2 regions of the Serratia sp. Nf2 genome follow, and region 2 is predicted to be linked to the other one. Evidence: predicted binding sites of a transcription regulator. Region 2 holds the regulator's gene; the other holds the start of a gene.

Region 1 (15,465 bases), on a different contig from region 2:
GTGTCCGAATGGCTGGCCCGCTGGGGCCGCAAACGGATGGGGGTGTAAATGCTGGAGCTGGATTTCTCGCAGCAGCTGGGCGACCTTAATCTCAACGTCCGCGCCGATTTGTCGGCGCAGGGCATCACCGCGATTTTCGGCCTGTCCGGCGCGGGCAAAACGTCCCTGATTAACGCCATCGGCGGCCTGACCCGCTTGCAGCAGGGGCGCATCGCACTTAATGGCCGTACGCTGGTGGATACCGCCGCGGGCCTTTGCCTGCCGCCGGAAAAGCGCCGCATCGGCTACGTGTTTCAGGATGCACGGCTGTTCCCGCACTATCGGGTGCGCGGCAACCTGCAGTACGGCATGGCGGCCGGCATGCGCGCGCAGTTCAATACCATCGTCGAGCTGCTGGGCATCGGGCCGTTGCTCAATCGGCTGCCGCTGACGCTCTCCGGCGGTGAAAAACAGCGGGTGGCGATCGGCCGCGCGCTGCTGACCGCGCCGGAGCTGCTGTTGATGGACGAACCGCTGGCCTCGCTCGACCTGCCGCGCAAACGCGAGCTGCTGCCGTATCTGGAGCGGCTGGCGCAGGACGTCAACATCCCCATCCTCTACGTCAGCCACAGCCTGGACGAGATCCTGCGCCTGGCCGAGCAGGTGATGGTGCTGGATCGCGGCGAGGTGCTTGCGTTCGGCGGGCTGGAAGCCGTCTGGGCCAGCAGCGCGCTGCGGCCGTGGCTGCAGCGTGAAGATCAGAGCAGCGTGCTGCGCGTCAGCGTGATTGAGCATCATCAACGCTATGCCATGACCGCGCTGGCGCTTGGCGATCAAAGGTTGTGGGTCAGCGGCATCGACGCCGAACTGGGCACCCAACTGCGCATTCGCATCAACGCCGCCGACGTCTCGCTGGTGCTGCAACCGCCGGTCAACAGCAGCATTCGCAACGTGTTGCCGGCCAAGGTGAGCGAGTATCTGGAGGTGGACGGGCAGGTGGAAGTGAAGCTGGCGGTCGGGGAGCACGTGCTGTGGGCGCGGATCACGCCGTGGGCGCGCGATGAACTGGCGATCCGCCCCGGGCAGTGGCTGTACGCGCAGGTGAAGAGCGTGTCGATCAGCCGCGAGAGCCGCTAAGACAGGCCCTCCCGGCGGGAGGGCGAAAAAACTAGAGTACGCGGGTGCGGATCACCTCGGCGATGCCCGGCTGCAGGTTATCGGCGATCACCAGATCGGCGCGTTCCTTGATCGCGTCATCGGCGTTGCCCATCGCCACACCCAACCCGACCGCTTCCAGCATGCTGATGTCGTTGTAGTTGTCGCCGAACGCCACCACCTGATCCATGCTCAGCCCCTGCGACTCTACCCATTGGCGCAGGCGCTTGCCTTTGCTGTTGCCGCCTTTGGCGATATCCACCTGATCGTGCCAGGACCATTCGCACGCCAGCCCCAGCTCTTTCTCCACCGTGTCGGCAAACTCGCGCAGCGCCAGGGTATCGGCGTGCGAGGTAGCGAATTTCCAGATCGCCTGCGCGTCGTCGGCCGCCTGCGCCAGGCTGCCGACCTGCAGCAGCGTCGGGCGCTGCGCCGCCGGCAGAGTTTCGGCCCAGGCCAGCGAGCGGGTCACGTGGCCGCTCGGCTCCTGGTACAGCATGGCGTCGTCAACGTACATCAGCCCGTGAATGTCGGTCTGTTTGAGCATCTGCAGCACCTGCTTGGCCTGATCTTTCGCCAGCGGATCGGCGGCCAGCACCTTTTTCTGCTGAAAATCATACAGGTAGGTGCCGTTGCAGCAGATGGCCGGGGTGTCTATCTGCAGCGCCTGGTAGAAAGGATGGATGGCGACGTGATGGCGGCCGGTGACCACCACCACCTGGACGCCGGCGGCGCGCGCCTGCGTCAGTGCTTCCAGCGACTGCGGTAAGATGCGTTTTTGGTTGTCCAGCAGGGTGCCGTCAAGATCGAGGGCGATGACGCGGTAGCTCATAGGGTTCTCGTTATCGTTAGCCATAAAATTAATTCGATGGTACACCGGATAGCCAACGGAGAAAACCGCGTGAGCTTCCGGTGCTAAGCGGGGTTGCCATGCGACGGATGTGCGGTAAGCTAGGGGCAATCGAACGGCCTGAAACCGGTTCCTCTTTTACCCTTTGCAAGGAGAACACATGAAGCAAATCGTTTATGTCGCCAGCCCGGAGAGCCAGCAGATCCACGTTTGGCAGTTGGACGACGCCGGCGCGCTGGCGCTGCTGCAAACCGTTGATGTGCCGGGCCAGGTGCAGCCGATGACCCTTCATCCGGACAAGACCCACCTGTACGTCGGCGTACGTCCGGCGTTCGGCATCGTCAGCTACCGCATCGAGGCGGACGGCACGCTGCAGCAGGCCGGCATGGCGCCGCTGCCGGGCAGCCCGACCCATATCTCCACCGATTTGCAGGGGCGTTACCTGTTCTCCGCCTCCTACAGCGGCAACTGCGCCAGCATCAGCCCGATTGGCCATGACGGCGTGGTGACGGCGCCTATTCAGCAGATCGACGGCCTGACCGCGCCGCACTCGGCGAACATCGATCCGACCAACCAGCTGGTGCTGGTGCCGTGCCTGAAAGAAGACCGCATCCGCCTGTTCAACCTGAGCCTGGCAGGCCAGCTGACGCCGCACGCGCAGGAAGCGGTGGTGACCGCCGCCGGCGCCGGCCCGCGCCATATGGCGTTCCACCACAACGACAAGTTCGCCTACTGCGTCAATGAGCTGGACGGCACGGTGGACGTGCTGGCCATCTCGGAAAACGGCGGCCACTACACCGTGACGCAGACGCTGGACATCATGCCGGCCGACTTCGACGGCACCCGCTGGGCGGCGGACATCCATATCACCCCGAACGGCCGCTTCCTGTACACCAGCGATCGCACCGCCAGCATTCTGACCATTTTCAGCGTTTCCGAAGACGGCGGCACGCTGAGCGTGGTCGGCTATCACCCGACCGAAGCGCAGCCGCGCGGTTTCAATATCGATCACAGCGGCCGCTTCGTGATTTCGTCCGGCCAGAAATCCGATCACATCGCGGTGCATGAGATTGACCAGCGCAGCGGCGAGCTGACCACGCTGGCGCGCTATCCGGTGGGCAAAGGCCCGATGTGGGTGAGCGTGCTGGCGAAGTAATTCGGCGGTCAGACGAGTATGGAAAAAGCGCGGTTCGGTTGAATCGCGCTTTTTTATTGGCGGGGAATCAGTTGAACGTCACCGTCAGCGTGGCGCTGCCGAGGCTGTGGAAATGGACGTTGAAGCCCACCAGCGCGCCGCTGGATCCCTCATCCACTTCGATACGCTCCACGTCCAGCGCATGCACGGTGAACTGGTAGCGGTGGCTCTCGCCCTCTGGCGGCGCCGCGCCGCCGTAGCCAGCCGAGCCGAAGTCGGTGCGGGTCTGCAGTGCGCCGGCGGGCAGTGGGGCTTTGCCGGAGCCCGCGCCCTGCGGCAGCTCGCGCACGTCGGCGGGAATATTGGCCACGATCCAGTGCCACCAGCCGGAGCCGGTCGGGGCATCGGGATCGTAAACGGCGATTACGAAGCTCTTGGTGCCGGCCGGCACGCCGTCCCAGGCCAGGTGGGGCGACAGGTTATCGCCGTGGTAGCCCATGCCGTTGAAGACCTGCGCCTGCGGCAGTTTGCCGCCGTCCTGCAGATCGTTGCTGTACAAACGAAAAGCCATAGTGACTCCCAGTTGTCGGTAAACGCGGACCCTTAAGCTAGATCGTTTCGCCGTGACAATACAAGTGGGATTGCCATTCGCCAACGGCGGCGCGGATCGGTTACCATGGCCGCATCTTCCTTCCTACAGACCGCCGGATAGCCAAATAACGCCACCATGATCTCACTGAAAAAACGCACGCCGTGGTTCGGCTGGCTGCGCCGTTGGGCCAAAAGCATCAAGCGCGATATTTACGCGCTGTGGCTGGCCGCCCGTGATAAGCGCACCCCGTGGTACGCCAAACTGATCGCGCTGCTGGTGGCCGGCTATGCGATCTCGCCGATCGATCTGATCCCGGACTTCATTCCGGTGCTGGGCTATCTGGATGACGTCATCATCGTGCCGTTGGGCATCATGCTGGCGGTGCGCCTGATCCCCAAGCCGCTGATGGCCGAGCTGCGCGAGAAGGCGCAAAAGCGCGTCGATAACCCCACCGGCCGCATGGCGGCAGCGATGATCATTTTACTTTGGCTGCTGTGTCTGGGATTGCTGGCCCGCTATCTGGACCAGCATTGGTAAGGCATTAACGCGCGGCGGCGGCGACGGCGGCGGTCAGGCGGCTGAGCTGTTCCGCTTCGATGATGTAAGGCGGCATCAGGTAAATCAGCTTGCCGAACGGCCGGATCCACACCCCGCGCTCGACGAACCCGCGCTGCAGCTCGGCGACGTTCACCGGTTCGCGCATCTCCACCACCCCAATCGCGCCCAGCACCCGCACGTCCGCCACCTTCGGCAGCGCCGCGAGCGGCAGCAGTTCCTGTTTCAGCTGGGATTCGATGGCGCTCACCTGCGCCTGCCAGCGATTTTCCGCCAGCAGCGCCAGGCTGGCGTCCGCCACCGCGCAGGCCAGCGGGTTGCCCATAAAGGTTGGGCCGTGCATAAAGCAGCCGGCCGCGCCGTTGCTGATGGTCTCCGCCACGTGGCGGGTGGTCAGGGTGGCGGACAGCGTCATGTAGCCGCCGGTCAGCGCCTTGCCCAGGCAGAGAATGTCCGGTACCACCTGTGCGTGCTCGCAGGCGAACAGCTTGCCGGTGCGGCCGAAGCCGGTGGCGATCTCGTCGGCGATCAGCAGCACCTGATAGCGATCGCACAGCTCGCGCACCCGCTTGAGGTAGGTCGGGTGGTAGATGCGCATGCCGCCGGCACCTTGCACCACCGGTTCCAGGATCACCGCCGCCACTTCACCGGCGTGCTGCTCCAGCAACGCGGCGAACGGGGCGATGTCCTCTTCGCGCCATTCTTCGTCGAAGCGGCACTGCGGCGCGGTGGCGAACAGGTGCGGCGCCAGGTAGCCCTGATAGAGGCTGTGCATCGAGTTGTCCGGATCGCAAACCGACATCGCGCCGAAGGTATCGCCGTGATAGCCATGGCGCAGCGTCAGGATGCGCTGCCGCCGCTCACCGCGCGCCTGCCAATACTGCAGCGCCATCTTCAGCGACACTTCCACCGCCACCGAACCGGAATCTGCCAGGAACACGCACTGCAGCGCTTCCGGCGTCATCTCCACTAACCGACGGCACAGCGAGATGGCGGCCGGATGGGTAATACCGCCGAACATCACGTGCGACATCTTCTCCAGCTGCTGGCTGGCGGCCTGATTCAGGCGCGGGTGGTTGTAACCGTGGATCGCCGCCCACCAGGAGGACATGCCGTCCACCAGACGCCGGCCGTCCGCCAGCTGCAGTTCGACGCCGCTGGCCGATTCGATCGGGTAACAGGGTAACGGGCGGCTCATGGAGGTGTAGGGGTGCCAGATATGACGTTGGTCAAACGCCAGGTCGGAAGCAGTGACGGACATACTTGTAAACCAAATTGAATTAAGATTGGTTGACAGTATATCCACAATATTTAAACTGGCGACACTTTTTCGTTTTGGAGACGCCATGATGGCCGACCGCATTCACTGGACAGTAGGGCAAGCCCAGGCCCTGTTTGATAAACCGCTGCTTGAACTGCTGTTCGAAGCGCAAACCGTACACCGCCAACACTTCGACCCGCGTCAGGTGCAGGTCAGCACACTGCTGTCGATCAAAACCGGCGCTTGTCCGGAAGACTGCAAATACTGCCCGCAGAGTTCGCGCTACAAGACCGGCCTGGAGTCGGAGCGGTTGATGCAGGTCGAGCAGGTGCTGGAATCGGCGCGCAAGGCCAAGGCGAACGGCTCGACCCGTTTTTGCATGGGCGCGGCGTGGAAGAACCCGCACGAGCGCGATATGCCTTATTTGCAGCAGATGGTGCAGGGCGTGAAAGCGATGGGCATGGAAACCTGCATGACGCTGGGCACACTGGACGGCACTCAGGCCGAGCGGCTGGCGGAAGCCGGGCTGGATTATTACAACCATAACCTCGATACCTCGCCGGAGTTCTACGGCAGCATCATCACCACCCGCAGCTACCAGGAACGCCTGGATACGCTCGACAAAGTGCGCGACGCCGGCATCAAAGTGTGCTCCGGCGGCATCGTCGGGCTGGGTGAAACGGTGCGCGACCGTGCCGGGCTGCTGGTGCAGCTGGCCAACCTGCCGAAGCCGCCGGAGAGCGTGCCGATCAACATGCTGGTGAAGGTAAAAGGCACGCCGCTGGCGGATAACGACGACGTCGATCCGTTTGACTTCATCCGCACTATTGCGGTGGCGCGCATCATGATGCCGTCTTCTTATGTCCGCCTCTCCGCCGGCCGTGAACAGATGAACGAACAGACGCAGGCGATGTGCTTTATGGCCGGCGCCAACTCGATCTTCTATGGCTGCAAGCTGCTGACCACGCCGAACCCGGAAGAAGACAAAGACCTGCAGCTGTTCCGCAAGCTGGGGCTGAACCCGCAGCAGACCGCCACCGAACACGGCGACAACCAGCAACAGCAGGTGCTGGCTAAGCAGCTGCTGAACGCCGATACCGCCGAGTTTTACAACGCGGCGCTGTGATGAGCTGGCCACAACGCATCGAGCAGGCGCTGGCAGAGCGGCGCCTCAACGCCGCCTACCGTCGGCGACAGACCACCGAGGGCGGCAATGGCCGCCAGATCCGGCTCGGCGATCGCCTCTACCTGAACTTCTCCGGCAACGACTACCTGGGGCTGAGCCAGGACGCGCGGGTAATCGCCGCCTGGCAGCAGGGCGCGCAGCGTTACGGCGTCGGCAGCGGCGGTTCGAGCCATGTCACCGGCTTTAGCGCGGCGCATCAGGCGCTGGAGGAGCAACTGGCGGCGTGGCTCGGCTATCCGCGCGCGCTGCTGTTTATCTCCGGTTACGCCGCCAACCAGGCGGTGCTGGCGGCGTTGATGCAGAAAGGCGATCGCATTTTAGCCGATCGCCTCAGCCACGCCTCGCTGCTGGAGGCGGCGGCGCAGTCGCCGGCCGAGCTGCGCCGCTTCCAGCACAACAAGCCGCAGGCGCTGGCGGATCTGCTGGCCAAACCCTGTGAAGGGCAGCGGCTGGCGGTGACCGAAGGGGTGTTCAGCATGGACGGCGACGGCGCACCGTTGACGGAACTGCATCGCTTAACCCGCGCGGCGGGCGCCTGGCTGATGGTGGACGATGCCCACGGCGTCGGCGTGCGCGGCGAGCAAGGCCGCGGCAGCTGCTGGCAGCAGGGCGTGCGCCCTGAACTGCTGGTGGCGACCTTCGGCAAGGCGTTCGGCGTCAGCGGCGCGGCAGTGCTGTGCGATGAGGCGACCGCCGAGTATCTGCTGCAGTTCGCCCGCCATCTGATCTACAGCACCGCGATGCCGCCGGCGCAGGCCTGTGCGCTGCAGGCGGCGCTGGCCTGCATTCGAGAGGGCGATGAACTGCGCGCCCGGCTGCAGGACAACATCCGGCGTTTCCGCCAGGGCGCGGCGCCGCTGGCGCTAACCCTGACGGATTCCGACACCGCCATCCAGCCGTTGCTGGTGGGGGACAATCAACGCGCACTCGATCTGGCGACCCGCCTGCGCGAGCGCGGGCTGTGGGTGAGCGCCATCCGCCCACCGACGGTACCGCCGGGCGGCGCGCGGCTGCGCATTACCCTGACGGCGGCGCATCAGCCGCAGGACATCGATCGCCTGCTGGAGGTATTACATGACGTCAGCCAATGACGCGGTGAACAAACAGGCGGTCGCTTCGGCCTTCAGCCGTGCCGCCGGCAGCTACGACGCCGCCGCCGCGCTGCAGCGTGACGTTGGCGAGCGCTTACTGGGGATGGGGAGTGCCCATCCGGGCGAACGGCTGCTGGATGCCGGCTGCGGCACCGGTTATTTCAGCCGTCTGTGGCGCGAGCGCGGCATGCAGGTAACCGCGCTCGATCTGGCGCCGGGCATGCTGGACGTCGCCCGCCAACGGCAGGCGGCGCATCATTATTTGCTGGGCGATATCGAACAGGTGCCGCTGCCCGATGCGGCGATGGACATCTGTTTCAGCAGCCTGGTGGTGCAGTGGTGCAGCGATCTGCCCGCCGCGCTGGCGGAGCTGTATCGCGTCACCCGCCCCGGCGGCGCGATCCTGTTTTCCACGCTGGCGGCGGGATCGCTGCAGGAGCTGGGGGACGCCTGGCAACAGGTGGACGGCGAGCGCCACGTGAACGCCTTTCTGCCGCTGGCGCAGATCCGCGCCGTCTGTGCTGACTACCGACACGAGCTGGTCACGGAGCTGCGCACCCTGAACTACCCGGACGTGATGACGCTGATGCGTTCGCTCAAGGGCATCGGGGCCACGCATCTGCATCAGGGGCGTGAGGGCGGCCTGATGTCGCGCGGCCGTCTCGCCGCGCTGCAGGCGGCTTACCCGTGCCGGCAGGGGCAGTTCCCGCTCAGCTATCATCTGGTTTATGGAGTGATTTATCGTGATTAAACGTTGGTTCGTGACCGGCACCGACACCGAGGTCGGAAAAACCGTCGCCAGCAGCGCCTTACTGCAGGCCGCCAACCGGGCGGGCTACCGCAGCGCCGGTTATAAGCCGGTGGCTTCCGGCAGCGAGATGACCCCCGAGGGGCTGCGCAACGGCGACGCGCTGGCGCTGCAGGCCAACAGCGGCGTGGCGCTCCGCTACGACGAAGTGAACCCTTACGTTTTTGCCGAACCGACCTCGCCGCATATCGTCAGCGCCGATGAAGGCCGGCCGATCGAGGCGGCGCGGCTGTCCGACGGCCTGCGCCGGCTGGAGCAGCGCGCCGACTGGGTGCTGGTCGAGGGCGCGGGCGGATGGTTTACCCCGCTGTCGGCGCAGTACACCTTCGCCGACTGGGTGCAGCAGGAGCAGCTGCCGGTGATCCTGGTGGTGGGCATCAAACTGGGCTGCATCAACCACGCGGTGCTGACGGCGCAGGCGGTGCAACAGGCGGGGCTGACGCTGGCCGGTTGGATCGCCAACGACGTGACGCCGCCGGGGCGGCGGCATCAGGAATACCTGGCCACGCTGCGCCGTATGCTGCCGGCGCCGCTGCTGGGCGAAATCCCGCACCTGCCGCAGGCCGAGCGGGCGCCGCTGGGGGAGTATCTGGATATCAGCCTGCTGTAAACTCTCCATGAGGGGGGCTTCTCTCCCTCATCCTTCTTCTTGCCCTGTCAGCCCGGTACCGATCAACGCCTCATCCAGCTGCGCCAGCGCGCCGTGCGCCACCGTGCGCCCGCTGTCCAACAGGCAGAAGCGGTCCGCCACCCGGCGCACGAACGACAGCTGATGCTCCACCAGTAAAATGGTCATGCCCAATTCGCGGTTGAGCCAGCGGATCACGTTGCCGATGTCGGCGGCGATCGAGGGCGGTACGCCCGCCGTCGGTTCGTCGAGGATCAGCAGCGCCGGCTCCTGAGCCAGCGCCCGACCAATCGCCAGCTGGCGTTGGGCGCCCACGCACAGATCGCCGGCGCGGCGCGCGCGCATCTGACGCAAATGGGGAAACAGGTTGTAGATCAGCGGCGGAATGCGGCGAGGGGCGCCGCGCCCGGCCATTTGCGCCACCTGCAGATTTTCCTCCACGCTCAGCTGCGAAAAAAGCTGCCGCCCCTGGGGCACGTGGCTGATGCCCAGCGCGGCGCGGCGCTCCATCGGCTGCAGCAGCAGATTTTGCGGCGGCTGATCCGCCGGTTGCCAGGTCATGCTGCCGCTTACCACCGGCACATGCCCCATGATGCAGTTGACCAGCGTGGTCTTGCCCACGCCGTTGCGGCCGAGCAGCACGGTGCACTGGCCGCGCGGCAGCTCCAGGTTGATGTCCCACAGGGTGTGGTTCTGCCCGTAAAATTGATTGACCGATCTCAGGCTCAGCATTTGGCATTCTCCTCATAGACGCCCGTTTCACTCGTTGGCGGGGACTGCAAAGGCCGCATGCGCGGCGAATTTCCCGAGTGTGGCAATGTCTGGAACAAAATGCCGTCCGTCCGATGAGCCAGAGCAAGGTCTGCGGTGGACGGAATGACAGTCAATATGTCGTTAAAAACGACGCTTGTGACGACTTGGTGTCGTTCTTGCGCTTTTACGGGCGATAGCGCCGCGGTGGTTACACGTCGCGGCAGGCAGCGCATCATGCTGCCGCACCGCATTTATGCGCAGGAAGATAAAGCAACTCTCAGGCCAGTTTTATCGCCGGGTGAAAACGGGGATTGTTATCGCCTTGTTAACCGCTAACCAGGCCTGACGTGCGCTACCGTGGCGGCCCGAAAATACGCGGGGAAGTTAACCCGGACGTTTTTTGCACTCTTGTGGTGCTCTTCGGTGAAGGCATGGTGCAAGGCATTGCGCCGCCGTCAAGAGCGATCCGCGAGAAAGGGGCCGATGCGATTTTGGCAATGGGGATTTTTAGTATTAATCGGCATAAACAAAGCGATATTTTTATGAAAAAATAACTAAAAAAGCCATTTTAGCAGGTGTAAAGGGCGAAAAGCTTTCTTTCTGTAACTCCCGCCCCGGGCGGGGCGGTGAGAGTTATCCACTATTCCTGTGGATAACCTTGTGTATTAGATTTAGAAAAACGCTGTAAAGCGAGAGCGGACGCGGGTTCTGTTCGCTTTGCCCGCATTCTCGTCTTTTTATTAAATGTGTTATATATCAATATATTAATTAAAATCAAGACGCAGGGTTATTGATCAGGTCTCTATGTATGATTTTTCGACGCGGTGCTATCAATAAGTTAATTCGCGGCAAGTTCTGGGGATAAATCTGTTATTGACAATAAAAATGTCACCCGGCTGTAACGTCACGGTGCAGCGGCGTTGCCGCAGTGCCGGGCGCAGCGACGAATCCGCTTGAAGCTGGTTTTATATCCAGTATCATGGGCACTGGCGCAAATCGCCGACACTTTCCATAATTAGGGGCCACGTCCGGCGCAGAGTCGGCTGGCCGCCTGAGCGCGCGCATCTCCACAGGGTAGCCGAGCAATGAGTAAACTTTTCAAACTGCATTCCGAGTTCAAACCGGCCGGCGATCAGCCGGAAGCCATCCGCAAGCTGGAAGAGGGGCTGGAAGACGGCCTGGCGCATCAGACGCTGCTGGGGGTCACCGGTTCGGGCAAGACATTCACCATCGCCAATGTGATAGCCGATCTGAATCGGCCGACCATGGTGCTGGCGCCGAACAAGACGCTGGCGGCGCAGCTGTACGGCGAGATGAAAGCGTTTTTCCCGGAGAATGCGGTGGAATACTTCGTCTCCTACTACGACTACTACCAGCCGGAAGCCTACGTGCCCAGCTCCGACACCTTCATTGAAAAAGACGCTTCGGTGAACGAGCATATCGAGCAGATGCGCCTGTCCGCCACCAAGGCGCTGCTGGAGCGGCGCGACGTGGTGGTGGTGGCGTCGGTGTCGGCGATCTACGGCCTGGGCGATCCGGATCTTTACCTGAAGATGATGCTGCACCTGACCCAGGGCATGATCATCGATCAACGATCCATTTTGCGCCGCCTGGCGGAACTGCAATATTCCCGCAACGATCAGGCTTTTCAGCGCGCTACCTTCCGCGTGCGCGGCGAGGTGATCGACATCTACCCGGCGGAATCGGACGAGCTGGCGCTGCGCGTCGAGCTGTTCGACGAAGAAGTGGAGCGGTTGTCGCTGTTCGATCCGCTGACCGGGCAGATAGAGCAGGTGGTGCCGCGTTTTACCATCTACCCGAAATCGCACTACGTGACGCCGCGCGAGCGGATCATGCAGGCGATGGAAGAGATCAAGGTCGATCTGGCGGACCGCCGCAAGGTGCTGTTGGCCAACAACAAGCTGCTGGAAGAGCAGCGCCTGACGCAGCGCACCCAGTTCGATCTGGAGATGATGAACGAGCTGGGTTACTGCTCGGGCATCGAAAACTACTCGCGCTACCTGTCCGGGCGCGGCGAGGGCGAGCCGCCGCCGACGCTGTTCGACTACCTGCCGGCGGACGGCCTGCTGGTGGTCGACGAATCTCACGTCACCATTCCGCAGATCGGCGCGATGTTCAAGGGCGACCGCGCGCGTAAGGAAACGCTGGTGGAGTACGGCTTCCGCCTGCCCTCGGCGCTGGACAACCGCCCCTTGCGCTTCGAGGAGTTCGAGGCGCTGGCGCCGCAGACCATCTATGTTTCCGCGACGCCGGGCAAATATGAGCTGGAGAAATCCGGCGGCGATCTGATCGATCAGGTGGTGCGGCCGACCGGGCTGCTGGATCCGATCGTGGAAGTGCGGCCGGTGGGCACCCAGGTGGACGATCTGCTTTCCGAGATCCGCAAACGCGCGGCGATCAACGAGCGCGTGCTGGTGACCACCCTGACCAAACGCATGGCGGAAGACCTGACCGAATACCTGGAAGAACATGGCGAGCGCGTGCGCTACCTGCACTCGGACATCGATACCGTGGAACGGGTCGAAATCATCCGTGACCTGCGTCTGGGCGAGTTCGACGTGCTGGTGGGCATCAACCTGTTGCGTGAGGGGCTCGACATGCCTGAGGTGTCGCTGGTGGCGATTCTGGACGCCGACAAGGAAGGCTTCCTGCGTTCCGAGCGTTCGCTGATCCAGACCATTGGCCGCGCGGCGCGTAACCTGAACGGCAAGGCGATCCTGTATGGCGATCGCATCACCGATTCGATGGCCAAGGCGATCGGCGAAACCGAGCGGCGCCGCGCCAAGCAGCAGGCGTATAATGAAGCCAACGGCATCGTGCCGCAGGGGCTGAACAAGAAGATCGGCGACATTTTGCAGATCGGCCAGCCGGTCAACCGTGCCAAGAGCAAAGGCAGGGGCAAGGCGCTGGACGGCGGCGCCCCGCTGCAGAACCTCACGCCGAAAGCGCTGGATCAGAAAATCCGCGATTTGGAGGCGCAAATGTACACCCACGCGCAAAACCTGGAGTTCGAACAGGCGGCTGCGCTACGCGACGAGATCCACCAGCTGCGCGAGCAGTTCATCGCGATTTCCTGACCGTTGGATGGCGCCCGCGCCATGGGCGTCAAAATTCCTTGTCGGCCGCGTCAAAGCTGTTATGGTGTGCGGCCCGATTTGACCACGAAGAGTACCGAACATGAGCCAACACCAGTCCAAAGACCCGCTGCACGGCGTGACGCTGGAGCAACTGCTGAATAAACTGGTGGATCACTACGGTTGGCCCGAACTGGGCGCGCGCATTCGCATCAACTGCTTCCTCAGCGATCCGAGCATCAAGTCCAGCCTGAAGTTTTTGCGTCGCACGCCCTGGGCGCGCAAAGAGGTGGAAGACCTGTATATCGATATGGTCAGCCATCCCGCCCCAGCCAGCGATAATCCCTGGCTGCGCGGGCGAGATGGTTAAATCCGGTCAGCGGCGGGCGGCCAGCTCCACCAGCGCCCGATCCAGCGCCTGGCGCAGCAGTTGGCGATCGTGGCGGTAGGGGATGTCGCTCGCTTCCAGCGGTTGCTGAATCACCACCCGATCCTGCACTTCACTGGCGTCCACCGCCGGGCCGACGATCAGCGCATCGATCATCCGGCGGCCTATCTTCTCTTCCATCAGCGTCAGCTTATCCTTTAACGACAGCGCCGCGGCGGCCACGCTCAGCTCGCGGCCGAGATTGCCGATATAGATCATGCTGGCGCTGCTGCGACGCAGCGCCTGGGTGAGATCGTCCAGCAGCAGCAGCGGCATCAGGCTGGTGAGGAAACTGCCCGGCCCGATCAGGATCACGTCGGCCTGCGCGATGGCGTCCAGCGCTTCGCGCGTGGCGCTGACCGGGGGCGACAGCATCAGCTCCTGCGGCATATGGGCCAGCTGGTCGACATTCACTTCACCGTAAACGTGATTGCCTTCGTGATCGTGCGCCATCAAATCCACCGGCTGCTCCGACATCGGGATCAGCGCCGCGTCCACCTTCAGCAGGCTGCGCACCAGGTTGATCGCTTCCAACGGGCGCACGCTCAGGTGATCCAGCGCTTTTAGCATCAGGTTGCCGAGGTTGTGGCCGGCCAGTTCGCCGTTGCCGCTGAAGCGGTATTCGAACATCGCCGAGGCGACGCTCGGTTCGGTGATCAGCTGGTTGAGACAGTTACGGGTATCGCCCCAGGCAATGCCGCCTTCCGAACGGCGGATGCGGCCGGTAGAACCGCCGTTGTCGGTGGTGGTGACGATGCCGGTCAGGCGGGAGCCTAAGGACGACAGGGCCGACATCACACGGCCCAGGCCGTGTCCGCCGCCTAACGCCACCACGCGGTCGAGATCGGCCAGGGTACGATTACGCATAAATTTCCTTACAAAGGGGCTGAACTGCCCGCATAAGGTAGCGGATCCGGCATAAAAACGCGATAAGAGTGTCATTTGCGTGATTCCGGTCAATTCGTCCGCGCAAGTGACGTTTATCATGGTTTACCTGAATACGCGGCGTCTAAAAACGCTGTATAGACAATTATATAGCGAATTTACGCGTTGGCTATCGTTGCCGATTAGCGCTAGAATTCTGCTGAAAACCACGGTTTCGTTCCGGCTACTCAAGGTAGCGGGAAGAGAAATCAAACTCCTAGCCCCTGCGCCTACGTTGTTCATCCGGAACGATATGGTGCCTGGGCCGTGGCGAAGTCAGCCACCAGGGTGCAGAGGGGAAACGCTCGCATCTCCCGACTTTGGAAAGGTGTTATGGTGCCGCAACTCATTGATGCTTATGAGCGCAAGTTCTATTACCTGCGCTTGTCGATCACCGACGTGTGCAACTTTCGTTGCACCTATTGTCTGCCCGATGGCTACAAGCCGAGCGGCAGTCCGAAAAGCTTCCTGTCGCTGGATGAAATCCGCCGCGTCAGCCGCGCGTTCGCCGAACTGGGCACCGAAAAGGTGCGCCTGACCGGCGGCGAGCCTTCGCTGCGCCGCGATTTTACCGAGATCATCGCCGCCGTGCGGGAAAACCCGGCCATCCGTACCCTGGCGGTCACCACCAATGGCTACCGTCTGGCGCGCGACGTCACCGCCTGGCGTGACGCCGGTCTGACGGCGATCAACGTCAGCATCGACAGCCTGGATCCCCGCCAGTTTCACGCCATCACCGGTCAGGATAAGTTCCGCCAGGTGATGGACGGCATCGACGCCGCCTTCAGCGCCGGTTTCAGCAAGGTCAAAGTCAACGCGGTGCTGATGCGCGACGTTAACCACCAGCAGCTCGGCGCCTTTCTCGCCTGGATCAAAGACCGGCCGATCCAACTGCGCTTTATCGAACTGATGGAAACCGGTGAGGGCGGCGAGCTGTTTCGCAAACACCACGTTTCCGGCGAAGTGATTCGCCGGCAGCTGGAGCAGCAGGGCTGGCAGCGCCAGGCGCGCGGCCGCAGCGACGGC
Region 2 (15,465 bases):
CGACAATCGGCGCCGTTGGGAAAACCGCCTTTGCTTCCCCCTATTCCAACGCGCGGATAATCCGGCACGGCTGCCCCAGCGCCAGCACATTGGCCGGGATGTCGCCGGTCACTATGCTGCCCGCACCGATAGTCGTGCCGTCGCCGATGGTCACTCCCGGCAAGATCACCACGTTACCGCCGATCCACACGTTGCTGCCGATGGACACTGGCTGCGCCGAGGTGCGGAAAGGAAAAGCCGGGTCACCGTTAAAGCGTTCACCGGCCTTCAGCGGATGACTCGGCGTGTAGATTTGCACGTTGGGGCCGATCAGCGTGTTGTCGCCGATGGTGATGGTATTGCAGTCGAGGAACACCGCATTGACGTTGATAAAACAGTTCTTGCCGATGCGGACATGCTGCCCGTAGTCGCACCAGAACGGCGTTTCGATCCAACTCGCCTCCCCCCAGGCGCCGAACAGCTCACCGAGCAGGCGGTTTTTCTCGTCCGCCTGATGCGAATCCAGCGCCCCCAGGCTTTTGGTCAACGCCCTGGCCCGATGGTACATAGCAATCAGTTCTTCATCGCGGCTGTTGTACTCCAGGCCGCTTAACAGCTTCTCTCTTTCCGTCATCACACAAGGCTCCTGCTCATCATGCGGGTGAAACGCGTTATACCGCTCTCGTCCGCTGCTCTCCAGCGCTAAAATCGGCAACGTTGATTTGCCGCCCGCCTGCGGGGAAAAGTTGTGATGCATCTCTCTTTTAGCGCACTCAGCGCGCCTTTCCCTGCGCAATCCTCAGGGGAAAAGGGGGCAACTCTCGGCGATTCGCCGTAATCATGGTAAAATCGGCTTTTTTACGTACCGGGATATTTGCGATGAACTCAACCACCCAGGAAAAGCTGCTGGCGCAGGCGGAACGCCTCTGCCAACAACGCAATGTGCGATTGACGCCGCAACGGCTGGAAGTGCTGCGTCTGATGACTCAGCAACCCGGTGCAATCAGCGCTTATGACCTGCTCGATCTGCTGCGCGTCGCCGAACCGCAGGCCAAGCCGCCGACGGTCTATCGCGCGCTGGATTTTCTGCTGGAACAAGGATTTATCCATAGAGTGGAGTCTGCCAACAGCTACGTGCTGTGTCACCATTTCGAACAGCCGATGCATACGTCCGCACTGTTTATCTGCGACCGCTGCGGCCAGGTGACCGAACGCACTACCGAAGGCGTAGAAGAAACGCTGCAGAAGCTGGCGCAGGAAGCCGGATTTGCGCTGCGGCACAGCGTGGTGGAAGCGCACGGTCTGTGCGCCGGCTGCGTGGAGGTTGAGGCGTGCGACAGCAAGCATGACTGCGCCGAACACGATCACAGCATCGCCATCAAGAAGAAGTAAGACGAAGTCAGGTACCTCCCTGTACCTGCGGCCGGAACGCCAGAGGATGAGAGCGACGCCGGCCTGCGCTGGGCAAGCCGCCTTCAATGGCGGCCCTGCAGATTACCAGCGGTGTTTGGTGTGATCTTCCCAGGCTTTCACCTCTTTTTCGGCCGCCTCTTTCTGGTAACCGTAGCGCTCCTGGATTTTGCCGACCAGCTGTTCGCGTTTCCCTTCGATGACTGTCAGATCGTCATCGGTCAGCTTGCCCCATTTTTCCTTCACTTTGCCTTTAAGCTGCTTCCAGTTACCGTCGGCTTGATCTTTATTCATAGTCTCTCCGTTAACCTGTGGTGAATCAGTGATCCCTGTCGCCGGTCGGGGTTAACCAGAAATTTTTCTGGCCGATACTCCCTTCACCTTAAGGAATATCGCTCCCATTCATTCGCCAGCCACATGATTCATTCTAGTTAAATATGGAAATAAAAAAGCCAAATATCAGAATAAAAAACCATTAAGAAACAAAATAAAAACAAAAAACGCTAATAAACAACAAGCTAACGCAAAAATGCCAGGGTTGAAAACATGTAAGCAAAAGTGAACAAAAACATAAATAAAATTAATAAATAACCCAGCACAGCGTCCGTTCTAGCGAGCGGTAAACCAGCTGCCGCGCACCTGATGACGATGCCAAATCCAGCCCAACGCCAGGCCGCGCAGCGCCAGAAACACCGCCAGCGCCAGCCAAAGCCCGTGGTTGCCAAACAGCGGTACGCTGAACAGCGCCAGGCCGTATCCCACCGCGGCCACCGCCATGCTGTTGCGCATCTCGGCGCCGCGCGTGGCGCCGATAAACATGCCGTCCAGCAAATAGCACCATACCCCGACCAGCGGCAGAATGACCTGCCACGGCAAATAGTGGGCGGCCAACGCACGCAGCTCCGGCAAGGAGGTCAACGCCGCCACGATCTGCTGGCCGGTAACGGCATACGCCAGGCCAAAGGCCAACGCGACCAGCCCCGCCTGCCTGCAGGCCGCATGCCACACCTTGCGCAGCTGGCTGTCGTCCCGGGCGCCGTAGGCGTGGCCCGAATGGGCTTCCACCGCATAAGCGAAGCCGTCGAGCGCATAGGCGGTGAACGTCAGCAGATTCATCAATATCGCGTTGACCGCCACCACCTCGCTTCCCAGGCGAGCGCCGAAGATGGTCAGCGACGCAAAGCACAGTTGCAGCAACAGTGAACGCAGCATGATGTCGCGGTTGAGCGCCAGCAGACGACGCAGGTCGCCACGCCAGGCCTGACGCAGCATCGGCAGGGTGATACCGCGCAGGCGCATCACCCGCCACGCCAGCCACAGGCCGAGCAGCAGCGTGGCGTATTCGGCGATGGCGGTTGCCGCCGCTGCCCCCCGCACGTTCCAGCCCAGGCCCATCACCAGCCAGATATCCAACACGATGTTCAGCAGGTTGCCGACGATCAGCAGGATCACCGGCGCCCGCACATACTGCACGCCGAGCAGCCAACCCAACAGCACCAGATTGGCCAGCGCCGCCGGGGCGCTCAGCCAGCGGATTTCAAGAAAACGCCGCGCCTGTTCCAGCACCTCGCCATCGCCACCGACGATCCGCAGCGCCAGTTCGATCAGCGGATACCGCAGCAGGACGATCGCCACCCCGACCAGCAGCGCCAGCACCAGCGGTTGCATAAAGGCGCGCGCCAGCGCCTGCGGGTTCTGTGCCCCCAGCGCCTGCGCCGCCAGACCGGTGGTGCTCATGCGCAGGAACAACAGCAGCATGAACAGGAAGCTGGTCGCCACCGCGCCGATCGCGACGCCCCCCAGGTAGATCGGGCTGTCGAGGTGGCCGATCACCGCAGTGTCCACCAACCCGAGCAGCGGTACGGTGATATTGGAAAAAATCATCGGCAGGGCCAGGCGCCACAGGGCTTTATCGGTGTCGCTGGTGAAGGCGGAAATCAAGCGCATGATGAGACGTTCCCGTAGCAGTGGCGAAGGGCAAAATCAGAAACAAAAACGCCCCAGAACAGGGGCGATTGATACAAGAGGCGGCACTGAGGGGGCAGCGATTAAATCCAGTCGCCGTTGCGGATCACGCCGACCGCCAGCCCTTCGATAGTGAAATTCTGCTGACGCAGATCGACCACAATCGGTTGGAATTCGTTGTTCTCCGGCAGCAGCTCGACCACGTTGCCGTGTTTTTTCAGGCGCTTGACCGTCACTTCGTCTTCGATGCGCGCCACCACGACCTGGCCGTTGCGCACGTCTTGGGTTTTATGCACCGCCAGCAGATCGCCGTCCAGAATGCCGATGTCGCGCATCGACATGCCGTTCACCCGCAGCAGGAAATCGGCGCTCGGTTTAAACAGGGAAGGATCAACCTGGTAGTGCCCTTCGATGTGCTGCTGCGCCAGCAGCGGCTCGCCGGCGGCGACGCGGCCGATCAGCGGCAGCCCTTCTTCTTCTTCCATCAGCAGGCGGATACCGCGCGAGGCACCGGAGACGATTTCGATCACGCCTTTGCGTGCCAGCGCCTTCAGGTGTTCTTCGGCGGCGTTAGGCGAACGGAACCCCAGACGCATCGCGATCTCGGCACGCGTTGGCGGCATGCCCGTTTGCGAAATATGATCGCGAATCAGATCGTAGACCTCTTGCTGTCTGGTAGTTAGTGCTTTCATTCCGCCCCCTGTTTGTTTATACAGTCTTGCTGTGAGTATATACAGGTAAGCGCGGATTGGGAACCGAAGAATAAATAAAAATCAGTCAGTAGGCGCCTTTCGTCAGCCAAAATGCTGCCATAAGACCGTGCCCCAAACGAACAGCGCCAGCACGATCGCCAGTGACACCGCCGCCGATCCCATGTCCTTGGCCCGGCCGGACAGCTCGTGATGTTCGCTGCCGATCCGATCCACCACCGCCTCGATCGCGCTGTTCAGGATCTCGACGATCATCACCAGCGCTACCGATCCGATCAATAAAATGCGCGCTATCGCACCCACATCCAGCCAGACAGCCAGTATGATAGCCAGAAGGGTGACCACCAGTTCCTGGCGGAACGCCGCTTCGTGTTGCCAGGCGGCGGAAAGCCCTTTATAGGAATAGCCGGCGGCCTTGATGATGCGGGTCAGTCCGGTTGCTTGGTTTGCCATGTTTTCGTGCCTTTCTCAGAGGTCGGTCATAATAAAAAGAGTCTAGAACAGTCCGCGCTGACGGCTCTCGGTTTTCGAACACCACAGATCTGCTACCCGGTTTCTGGTATGCTTGCGGCGCATTGCTAACAAGAGGCTTCACGTTGTTATGTCAGGTTGGCGTAAAATTTATTATAAAATATTGAATTTACCACTTAAATTGTTGGTAAGAAGTAAGGTCATCCCTTCAGATCCGGTTACCGAGCTAGGGTTGGATCCCTCACGGCCGATTCTGTATGTTTTACCTTACAATTCCAAGGCGGATTTGCTGACGCTGCGCACCCAGTGCCTGGCGCAGGATCTGCCCGATCCGCTCAACTCGCTGGAGATCGACGGCACCGTGCTGCCGAGCTACGTGTTCATTCACGACGGCCCGCGCGTGTTCCGCTATTACACCCCGAAAGAAGAGTCGGTAAAGCTGTTCCACGACTATCTGGATCTGCATCGCAGCAATCCGGATCTCGACATTCAGATGCTGCCGGTTTCGGTGATGTTCGGCCGCTCGCCGGGCCGCGAAGGCCACGGCACGCCGCACCTGCGTCTGTTGAATGGCGTGCAGAAATTCTTCGCCGTGCTGTGGCTCGGCCGCGACAGCTTCGTGCGTTTCTCCAACACCGTTTCGCTGCGCCGCATGGCCACCGAGCACGGCACGGATAAAACCATCGCGCAGAAACTGGCGCGCGTGGCGCGCATGCACTTCTCGCGTCAGCGCCTGGCCGCGGTAGGCCCGAGCCTGCCGGCCCGTCAGGATCTGTTCAACAAGCTGTTGGCGTCCAAAGCGATCGAAAAAGCGGTCGAGGACGAGGCCCGCAGCAAGAAGATCTCGCACGAGAAAGCCCAGCAGAACGCCATCGCGCTGATGGAAGAGATCGCCGCCGATTTCTCCTACGAAACCGTGCGCCTGTCCGACCGCGTGCTGAGCTGGACCTGGAACCGGTTGTATCAGGGCATCAACGTCACCAACGCCGAGCGCGTGCGCCAACTGGCGCAGGACGGCCACGAGATCGTCTACGTGCCCTGCCACCGCAGCCACATGGACTATCTGCTGCTGTCCTACGTGTTGTATCACCAGGGCCTGGTGCCGCCACACATCGCCGCCGGCATCAACCTCAACTTCTGGCCGGCCGGCCCGATCTTCCGTCGCCTGGGCGCGTTCTTCATCCGCCGCACCTTCAAGGGCAACAAGCTCTACTCGACGGTGTTCCGCGAATACCTCGGCGAGCTGTTCACCCGCGGTTACTCGGTGGAATACTTCGTGGAAGGCGGCCGTTCCCGCACCGGGCGCCTGCTGGAACCGAAGACCGGCACCCTCTCGATGACCATCCAGGCGATGCTGCGCGGCGGCACCCGTCCGATCACGCTGGTGCCGATCTACATCGGTTACGAGCACGTGATGGAAGTGGGCACCTATGCCAAAGAGCTGCGTGGCGCCACCAAGGAAAAAGAGAGCCTGCTGCAAATGCTGCGCGGCCTGCGCAAGCTGCGCAATCTGGGCCAGGGTTACGTCAACTTCGGCGAACCGCTGCCATTGACGGCTTACCTCAACCAGAACGTGCCGCAGTGGCGCGAGTCGATCGATCCGATCGAAGCCCAGCGCCCAAGCTGGCTGACGCCGACGGTCAACGATCTGGCCGGCCAGATCATGGTGCGTATCAACAACGCCGCCGCGGCCAACGCCATGAACCTGTGTTCCACCGCGCTGCTGGCCTCGCGCCAGCGTTCGCTGACCCGCGAACAGCTGGTCGAACAGCTGGAGTGCTACCTGCAGCTGATGCGCAATGCGCCTTACGCGCGTGACGTCACCGTGCCGACGCAAACGCCGGACGAGCTGCTGGATCACGCGCTGAACATGAACAAGTTCGAGGTGGAAAAGGACAACATCGGCGACATCATCATCCTGCCGCGTGAGCAGGCGGTGCTGATGACCTATTACCGTAACAACATCCACCACCTGCTGGTGCTGCCGTCGCTGATCGCCAGCATCGTAATGCATCACCGCCGGGTGTCGCGCGCCGAGCTGCTGCGCCAGATTGGCATGATCTACCCGATGCTGAAAGCCGAGCTGTTCCTGCATAACGACAAGGAACAGCTGCCGGAGGTGCTGCGGCCGATGATTGACGAGCTGATCCGTCAACAGTTGATCTGCGACAAAGGCGACGAGCTGGTGCTGAACCCGGCACGCATTCGCCCGCTGCAGCTGCTGGCCGCCGGGGTGCGCGAAACCCTGCAACGCTACGCCATCACCATGTCGATCCTCAGCGCTAACCCGAGCATCAACCGCGGCGCGCTGGAGAAAGAGAGCCGCATCATGGCGCAACGTCTGTCGGTGCTGCACGGCATCAACGCGCCGGAGTTCTTCGACAAGGCGGTGTTCTCCACCCTGGTGGCGACGCTGCGCGAAGAAGGCTATATCAACGACAGCGGCGATGCGATCCGCGAGCACACCCTCGAGGTGTACAACATGCTGAGCGATCTGATCACGCCGGAAATCAAGCTGACCATCGAAAGCGTCAACATGCCGGAAGAGACCAACGTCCTGCCGCAGGCCGATGCGGAAGAAGAGCAAGACGAGTGATTTCACCCGGCGCGGAAATACAAAAGGCACCCCACGGGGTGCCTTTTTTCTTGCGAAGAGGAATCGTTACACCGGCAGATAGCTCAGCGCGATGCCGATAAATACCACCAGCCCGACATAGTTGTTCTGCAGGAAGGCCTTGAAACAGGCCTCGCGCTCGCGGCCGGCGATCTGTTTCTGCTGGTGAATGAACAGCGCGCCCGCCAGCAGCAGCGACCAGTAAAACGCCCCGCCGAGCTGCGCCAGATAACCGACCCACACCAGCAGCAGCAGCGTCGCGAACTGCAGCAGCCCGACGATCAGCTTGTCATAACGGCCGAACAGGATAGCGGTGGATTTGATGCCGATCTTCAGGTCATCGTCACGATCGACCATCGCATACAGCGTGTCGTAGGCCACCGTCCAGCAGATGTTGGCCAGCAGCAGCAGCCAGCAGCTGAGCGGCAGCGATTCGCTGACCGCCGCATAACCCATCGGAATGCCCCAGCCGAACGCGGCGCCCAGCACGAACTGCGGCAGGTTGGTCACCCGCTTCATGAACGGATACATCCAGGCCAGCGCCAGCGCCGCCAGCGACAGCCAGATGGTCATCGCATTGAGCGTCAACACCAGGCAGAACGAGATCAGCACCAGCACCACGAACAGCACCTTGGCCTCTTTCGCGCTCACCCGGCCGCTCGGCATCGGCCGCCCGGCGGTGCGTTTCACGTAGCCGTCCACCGCGCGATCGGCGTAGTCATTCACTACGCAGCCGGCGGCGCGCATCAGGAACACGCCGAGCACGAACACCAACAAAATCGACAGCGGCGGCACGCCTTTCCCGGCCAGCCACAGCGCCCACAGCGTCGGCCACAGCAGCAACAGCGTGCCGATCGGTTTATCAATGCGCATCAAATGGCTGTAAGCCCGCCATTTACTTTGAGTCACGCTTCCCTCCAAGGTCTTGCTCTCCTCTCTTATGCAGGAACCGCTGAATACAGCGGTGAAGCCGGTAAAAACAGTTCGGTCAGCAACAGCGGTTTGCCCGCCAGCCGCAGCCGTGAACGGCGCGCCCACAGCGCGTCCTGTCGGCCGATATGGATATAGTCGCGGGTCAGCTCGCCGCTGCTGAACAGGTAGCGCCCCAGCGGCAGCGTGCCCAGATCCACCAGCGCCTGGTCGGGGCCGGTCAGCGTATTTTCCGGGATCACCGTGCGCCCCAGCAGCCAGGGCTGGTTGTCGCCCAGCAGCACCACTTCGCGCAGCCAATAGCGTGGGCTGTCGGGCAGGTGATTCGCCTCATCGCCCAACGCCTCGCGCGTGACGAAACATTCGCGCTGCGGTTCGACGCGCACCTGGGCGCAATGGCGTTCAAATCGGCGGGTCATGGAGCCTAACTCCATCAGCCAGTCGCTGACGGCGGCGGGCGCCGGAGGATCCTGTTCGGACAACCACTCCAGCGGCGGCAGGATGGAATCCCTGATGCCAGACATTGCTTTACTCCTCGCCTGAGCCGCGACCGGTACGGCGCGACAGACGATACAAACTGTTAACAGGCCCCCATTGTAGCGCAGAAATACGAAAGCGGCAGGCTGATTCGTGGCGAAAACGGCGGTGGCTTCCGCCGGAAAAACCGGGCTCCTGTCATCTTTTTGCCATCCGCGTTCTCTATCTTCGTTCCCCGGCACGATGCCGATTCTGTGATCGCCTGCAAAGTTTCATCTTTGTCGCGTTGTTTTATCTACGCGCGTAGATACTCTGACACCGCAGCGTTGAATCGCCATGCGTCCGACATCATTTGTCGGCACACCTTTGTTGCCGGCACCAGGGAAACCATCTTTAACCGCGTCCCTCAAGGCGCAGCACAAAAGAGGATAGCACTGCCATGAGCGAAACAACGCTTGCCACTCCACAGACCGCCGACACGCTGGCGGCCGATGAACGCCTGGCAACCAAAGAGGGGCGCAGCCAATTTTGGCGCGCCACCTTCTCCTGCTGGCTCGGCACCGCCATGGAATACGTCGATTTCGCGCTGTACGGCCTGGCGGCCGGCATGGTGTTCGGCGACGTGTTCTTCCCCGAGGCCACGCCGCTGGTCGCCCTGCTGGCCAGCTTCGCCACCTACTCCGTCGGCTTCATCGCGCGGCCGATCGGGGCGCTGGTGTTCGGCTGGATCGGCGATCGCAAAGGCCGCCGCGTGGTGCTGATCACCACCGTGGCGCTGATGGGCATTTCCACCACGCTGATCGGCCTGATCCCGTCCTATGCGCAAATCGGCGTTTGGGCGCCCACCTGCCTGGTGATCCTGCGCTTCGCGCAGGGGTTCGGCGCCGGCGCAGAGCTGTCCGGCGGCGCGGTGATGCTGGCGGAATACGCGCCGGCCAAACGGCGCGGACTGGTAGCGTCGATCATCGCCATCGGCTCCAACAGCGGCACCCTACTGGCATCGCTGGTATGGCTGCTGGTGCTGCAGCTCGACAAAGAAGACCTGATGAGCTGGGGCTGGCGCATTCCGTTCCTCGCCAGCATTCTGATCGCCGGCGTGGCGCTCTATCTGCGCCGCCACGTGCGGGAAACGCCGGTCTTCGAACGCGAGCTGCAGCAAAACCACCAGCGCATGCTGGACGCCGTCCAGGCCGCGCCGGATACGCGCAGCTACCTGCAGCGCACCAAAGCGTTCTGGGTGATGCTCGGCCTGCGCATCGGCGAGAACGGCCCTTCCTACCTGTGCCAGGGCTTTATTGTCGGCTACGTCGCCAAGGTGCTGATGGTCGATAAATCGGTGCCGGCGCTGGCGGTGTTGATCGCCTCGCTGTGCGGTTTTCTGGTGATCCCGCTGGCCGGTTGGCTGTCCGATCGCTTCGGCCGCCGCGTCACCTACCGCGGGTTCTGCCTGCTGCTGGTGCTGTACGCCTTCCCGGCGTTCTGGCTGCTCGACAGCCGTGAACCGGCGATCGTCATCTCGGTGATCGTGGTCGGCATGTGCATCGCGTCGCTGGGGATCTTCGGCGTGCAGGCGGCCTACGGCGTCGAACTGTTCGGCGTGAAGAACCGCTACTCCAAAATGGCGTTCGCCAAGGAACTCGGTTCGATCCTCTCCGGCGGCACTGCGCCGCTGATCGCCACCGCGCTGCTGTCCGGTTTCGGTCACTGGTGGCCTGTCGCCTGCTATTTTGTTGTAATGGCGGCCATCGGCTTAATCACCACCTTCTTTGCTCCCGAAACCCGCGGCCGCGATCTCAACCTGCCGCAGGATGCCGCGTAGCGAGAAGGCGAACAGGACCTCAATGTGGATAATCACTCCGCGCGACGCGTTACCCGCGCCGACGTGGCCCGCGTAGCGGGCACCTCCGTCGCCGTGGTCAGCTATGTGATCAACAACGGCCCGCGCCCGGTGGCGGAAGCCACCCGGCTGCGCGTGCTGGCGGCGATCGAGCAGACCGGCTACCGGCCGAACGACATCGCGCGGGCGCTGGCCTCCGGCAGCACGCAAACCTACGGGCTGGTGGTGCCGGATATTTCCAATCCGTTCTTCGCCACCCTGGCACGGGCGCTGCAGCAGGAAGCCTTCAGCCGCGGCCGCGTACTGCTGCTGGGCGACGCCGGCGACGATCGTCAGCGCGAGTATGAGCTTATCAACAACCTGCTGCGCCGCCAGGTCGATGGCCTGCTGTACACCAGCGTCGATCGCCACCCGTGGTTCGATCTGATCCGCACTTCCGGCACCCCCTGCGTAATGATAGACACCATCGACAGCCAGGCCGGCGTCTGCGCCATTCGCGTCGACGAGCGCGACGCCGCCTGCCAGGCGACCCGCCATCTGCTGCAGCACGGCTATCGCGACATCGGCATTTTTATCGGCCCGCTGACCATGCTCAACGCGCAGGATCGCCTGAACGGCTGGCGCGATGCGCTGCTGGAGGCGGGCATCGCGCCGCGCGACGAGTGGATTTTCGAGGTGCCCTACACCCGCCAGGGCGGTTACCAGGCCACCCAGCGCCTGGTGCAAGGCCCGCGCCCGCGCGCCGTTTTCACCTCCAACGAGCAGCAGGCGCTCGGTTGCCTGTCGGCGCTGGCGGAGCATGGGCTGCGCGCGCCGGACGATCTGGCGCTGATCTGTTTTAACGGCACGCAGCAATCCGAATTCAGCGTGCCGCCGCTCAGCGCGGTCGAGCAGCCGATCGACGCCATGGCCAAGCGGGCCATCGCCATGCTGGCCGCCGGTGCCGCGCCCGCCGAGCTGCATGAATTCGCTTTTCAACTGCGCATCCGCCGTTCCTGCGGCTGTTAGCGGTTTTTCAGGACACCTTACTATGCGTTTAATCATTGATTGCGATCCCGGCAACGGGGTTCCCGGCGCCAACGTCGACGACGGCCTGGCGCTGGCCCTGGCGCTGGCGGCCAAACCGCAGCTACAGCTGGAGCTGATCAGCATCGTGGCCGGCAACACCCCGCGTGAAGTGGGCTTCGCCGTCGCCACCGACTTGCTGACGCAGAGCGGCTATCAAGTTCCTGTCGCCCTCGGCGCGGCGCGCGCCCTGAGCGAGCCGCCGGAGCCGTGGCGCGCACATCTGGACCGCCCGATCGCCGATCCAAAGCTGGCGGCGCTGTGGCGTGACCTGCCCGCGCCCCCGCTGGCCAACGCGCCCGCACCGGACGCCGCCATCGCCATCGGCGAACTGATCTGCCGGCATCCCGGCGAGATCACGCTGGCGGCGATCGGCCCGCTGACCAACGTTGCGCACGCCATGCAGCTTTACCCGCAGATGGCGCAGGCGGTGAAAGAGATCGTGATCATGGGGGGCGTGTTCAACGTCGACGGGTACATCAAGGACACCAATTTCGGTTTGGATCCGGAAGCGGCGCGGCTGGTGTTGAACAGCGGCGCCGCTATCACGCTGGCACCGCTGGACGTCACTACCCAGACCATGCTGACCCAGACGGATCTGGCCGCGTTGACCCAGCCGGATACCCCGCTGTGCCGCTATTTGCGCGCCACCACGCAGCCGTGGATCGACTATTCACGCCATACGCGGCACCTGCCGGGCTGCTGGATCCATGATGCGCTGGTGATCGCCTGGCTGCTGGCGCCGCAGCTGGTCACGACCGAGATGTTCCATGTGGATGTGGCGCTGGAAGGGGCGTTGACGCGCGGCAGTTCACGCCGCTGGCGGCCGGACGGTCTGCGCCTGACGGTCGGCATGCCGGCGCCGCAGGGCAAGCCGGTGCGCGTCATGCAGCAGGTGGACAACGCTCGTCTGTTGGCGTTGATCGGCGCAACGCTGGCCCGCGGATGAAAAAAGGTGCGCCAAAGCGCACCAATCATCGAGCCAGCATCGGCAGCGCCGGGTATTACCCCTTGCCTTTAACGCTGCTGATAAACGTTTTACGCGCGGTGGTCGAGCCCAGTTTCTCGGCCTCATTCATCAGTTTCAGCGCCTTGTCGATATCGCCCGCCTTCACCGCCTGCTTGATGCCGTTATTGAAGTAGCTTTCGGTATCGTTGAGCATCGGCTCCGCCGGTTTCTCTGGTGCCGGTGCCGCCACGGCGGCCGGTGCGGTCGAGCCCACCACCACCGGCGCCACGGTCGGCGCAGGCTGCAGCATGCCGATCATCACGTTGCCGGTGCCCTGTTCCGCGGTGACCTTAAGCTTCAGCGTGCCGGTCGTCGCGTGGCCGGCGATCGGATCCGGGATATCCGGCACCGCATTGCCCACGCCCTGCGCATAGGCCTTGGCCGGATTGGTCAGCTGCGTGGTTTTCGCCAAGTCCTGGCGGGTGGTGTACACCAGCAGGTAAATCTGTTTTTGACCGAGCGCCGGCGTCAGTTTCAGCGTGCCTTCGAGGCGATCGGAGGACATCGCCCCCGGTGGCTGATACGGGAAGTAGCTGCTCGGGTAATACGCCGCCGGGCGCAGATGCTCGTCCAGCACCAGCACGCTCGGCGCATACAGCGAATTGTTTTTAGCGAGGCTGCTCAGCGTCACTTCCAGCGAGCCGCGATCGGCCGGCAGCGTATAGGCGGCGATCGCCCCCTGAATCTCGCCCTGATTGAGCTGCGGGCTGACGGCGTCGAGCTTCACCTCTTGCGACACCGGCGGCTGCAGCGGCTGCCACGGCAGGCTTTGCAGCGTGGCGGCGCTGATGGCCGGCGCGACGGAAACGTTGGCCGGCGTGTCGGCGTTGGCCGCCAAAGGCGCGCAGACGGTCAGCGCCAGCGACAGGCAGAGTGACAGCAGATTCTTTTTCATCGTTATATCCTCTTTCAGCGCCGCGGCGGATCAGGCAAGAGATCTGGCCGCGGCGAATGCGGTTGGGGGAGAGCCGATAGCCCTCCCCGTCCTGTCGTCGTTACCACCAAATTTCCATCTGGGCGCCGAAGGTGACTTCGTCATCCTTGCCGCGGCTGAAGGTATGCATGCTGGTGTCGTTGTAAGCGGTGCCGGTGTTATACCCGGTGTCGTCGCCGGTGGCGTAGCCCCACTTCTCATCCCACTTGGCGTAGGTGGCGAACAGACGGATGGCCGGACGCGACCAGATGCTGTTGCCCGCCTGCCACTGCTGCGCCAGGGTCACTTTATACTGGCCGTTGCGATCGCCGGTGCGCTGGGATTTGACGTTGTCATAGCCGGCTTCCAGCAGGGTGCTCATGATCGGCGTCCATTTGTACATTGGGCGCACGCCCACGGTGTACCAGGTGGTGCCGTTGTTGTTGTCGCGGTCGATGTCCTGGAACATGGCGACATACATCAGCGCCCATTGATCGTTGAAGTCGATGGCGCCGTGATCCAGCACGCGGATCATCTTGCCGTTGTTATCAATGGTGGCGCCTTCATTACGGCCGTTGTTCTGCGAGGTCATCGAGTCGGTGGCGTACTGCAGCACGAACTTGTTGTAACCGTTCAGGATGCTCTGCGTGTGTTCCGCGGTGAACATCCAGCCGTCTTTGCTGGCGCCGTCGGCCAGGCGATAGTTATCCTGCGCATTGGCGCGGCCGTAGTCCACGCCCAGCTCCAGGGTGCCGCCCGGGTTCAGCTCCAGGCCGGCCAGACGCAGGTCGAAAGTGTCGTTGACGGTCGGACGCTGTTTCCATTCGTTATCCAGGTAGCCGTAAGAACCACCGGATTCGGAGTTGCGGGTCACGGCGGCGGACAGCTTGCCGAAGCCCAGATCGATGTTTTCCAGACCGGCGCCCGGGCCGGAGATATCCCAGTAGTAGAAGTCGATCATGTGAACGTCATGACGCTGATAGAAGCGCTTACCGGCCCACAGCGTGGAGCCCGGCAGCCAGTCGATCAGGTTTTTACCCTGCACGTTGACTTCGCGGAAGCCCGGGGTCACGTCTTCCCAGTCGGAACGTTGCGAGACCGAATAGGCCAGGTTGGTGTCGAAATAGAAGCTCTTGTCGCCTTCTTTCCATACTTCCTGCCCCAGCTTCAGCTCGGCATAGGTTTCGCATTCGTTGCCGAGACGGTATTTGCTCGCGGCGCCGGTGGCCTTGAAGCACTGTTGCTCACCGCCGCTGCCGGTCCAGCCGATGCCGGAACGGGCGTAACCGTGAAAATCCACGGCCAGCGCCTGAGTAGAGAGAACACCGGCGGCGACAGCCAGTGCCAGAGGAAGTTTGCGCAGAGTAGTCATCATTATTCTCCTGTTATACCGACTTTGATGCTTTAAACGCCCGGCTCCTGGTGCAGCCGTTTACATGCCGTACCGTCTTCACGGAACAGGTGGCAGCGGTGAGGCGGCAGGCCGATGGCGAATGTGGCACCTTCTTCTACCAGCACCACGTCATTCTGGCGGTACACCAGGTTTTGACGGATGGCCGGGATTTGGATGTGGATTTGCGTCTCGTTGCCGAGCTGCTCCACCACCTGTACGTCGCCGGTAAGCCGCACTTCTGAGGCTTCGCCGGGCAGCAGATGTTCAGGGCGAATGCCCAGGGACAGGTTGGCGCCGGGTTGAACGCCCGCGCCTTCCACCGGCAGCCAGACCAACTGGCGGTTGGGCAGTTCGACCTGCACCTGTTGCGGCTGCGCCGCGGTCACCTTGACCGGCAGGAAGTTCATCTTCGGCGAGCCGATAAATCCGGCGACGAAGCGGTTGGCCGGGTAGTGGTACAATTCCAGCGGCTTGCCGACCTGTGCCACGCGACCGGCGTCGAGCACCACGATCTTGTCGGCCAGCGTCATCGCTTCGACCTGATCGTGGGTGACGTAAATCATGGTGCGCTGCAGGCGCTTGTGCAGACGGGAGATCTCGATGCGCATCTGCACCCGCAGCGCGGCGTCGAGGTTGGACAGCGGTTCGTCGAGCAGGAACACGTCCGGCTCGGCCACCAGCGTGCGGCCAAT

What was found. The regulator LexA, encoded in region 2, represses DNA repair genes until DNA is damaged. The targets are predictions, from matches to a motif close to TNCTGTATGTACATACAGNA.
Region 1: uvrB (excinuclease ABC subunit UvrB) is a predicted target of LexA. The motif match lies at 10,951-10,970, and genes of this name have one in related genera.

What each region holds. Positions count from the first base shown of each region.
Region 1 is NZ_PYTW01000005.1:398,979-414,443, forward strand. Features, by position in the region: gene modB (molybdate ABC transporter permease subunit) at 1-48, shown strand, start outside; gene modC (molybdenum ABC transporter ATP-binding protein ModC) at 49-1,116, shown strand; gene C9411_RS14310 (pyridoxal phosphatase) at 1,148-1,966, opposite strand; gene pgl (6-phosphogluconolactonase) at 2,145-3,140, shown strand; gene C9411_RS14320 (kinase inhibitor) at 3,208-3,690, opposite strand; gene C9411_RS14325 (YkvA family protein) at 3,847-4,248, shown strand; gene bioA (adenosylmethionine--8-amino-7-oxononanoate transaminase) at 4,253-5,527, opposite strand; gene bioB (biotin synthase BioB) at 5,616-6,653, shown strand; gene bioF (8-amino-7-oxononanoate synthase) at 6,653-7,804, shown strand; gene bioC (malonyl-ACP O-methyltransferase BioC) at 7,788-8,555, shown strand; gene bioD (dethiobiotin synthase) at 8,548-9,222, shown strand; gene C9411_RS14355 (ATP-binding cassette domain-containing protein) at 9,250-9,972, opposite strand; gene C9411_RS25610 (hypothetical protein) at 10,341-10,547, shown strand; gene uvrB (excinuclease ABC subunit UvrB) at 11,079-13,091, shown strand; gene C9411_RS14365 (VF530 family DNA-binding protein) at 13,192-13,458, shown strand; gene yvcK (uridine diphosphate-N-acetylglucosamine-binding protein YvcK) at 13,465-14,382, opposite strand; molybdenum cofactor riboswitch at 14,642-14,786, shown strand; gene moaA (GTP 3',8-cyclase MoaA) at 14,773-15,465, shown strand, end outside.
Region 2 is NZ_PYTW01000004.1:373,997-389,461, forward strand. Features, by position in the region: gene C9411_RS12010 (sugar O-acetyltransferase) at 41-613, opposite strand; gene zur (zinc uptake transcriptional repressor Zur) at 859-1,371, shown strand; gene C9411_RS12020 (CsbD family protein) at 1,474-1,683, opposite strand; gene dinF (MATE family efflux transporter DinF) at 1,999-3,336, opposite strand; gene lexA (transcriptional repressor LexA) at 3,438-4,046, opposite strand; gene C9411_RS12035 (diacylglycerol kinase) at 4,149-4,517, opposite strand; gene plsB (glycerol-3-phosphate 1-O-acyltransferase PlsB) at 4,666-7,131, shown strand; gene ubiA (4-hydroxybenzoate octaprenyltransferase) at 7,198-8,070, opposite strand; gene ubiC (chorismate lyase) at 8,088-8,603, opposite strand; gene C9411_RS12055 (MFS transporter) at 8,996-10,375, shown strand; gene C9411_RS12060 (LacI family DNA-binding transcriptional regulator) at 10,400-11,401, shown strand; gene C9411_RS12065 (nucleoside hydrolase) at 11,424-12,407, shown strand; gene malM (maltose operon protein MalM) at 12,463-13,362, opposite strand; gene C9411_RS12075 (maltoporin) at 13,463-14,752, opposite strand; gene malK (maltose/maltodextrin ABC transporter ATP-binding protein MalK) at 14,785-15,465, opposite strand, start outside.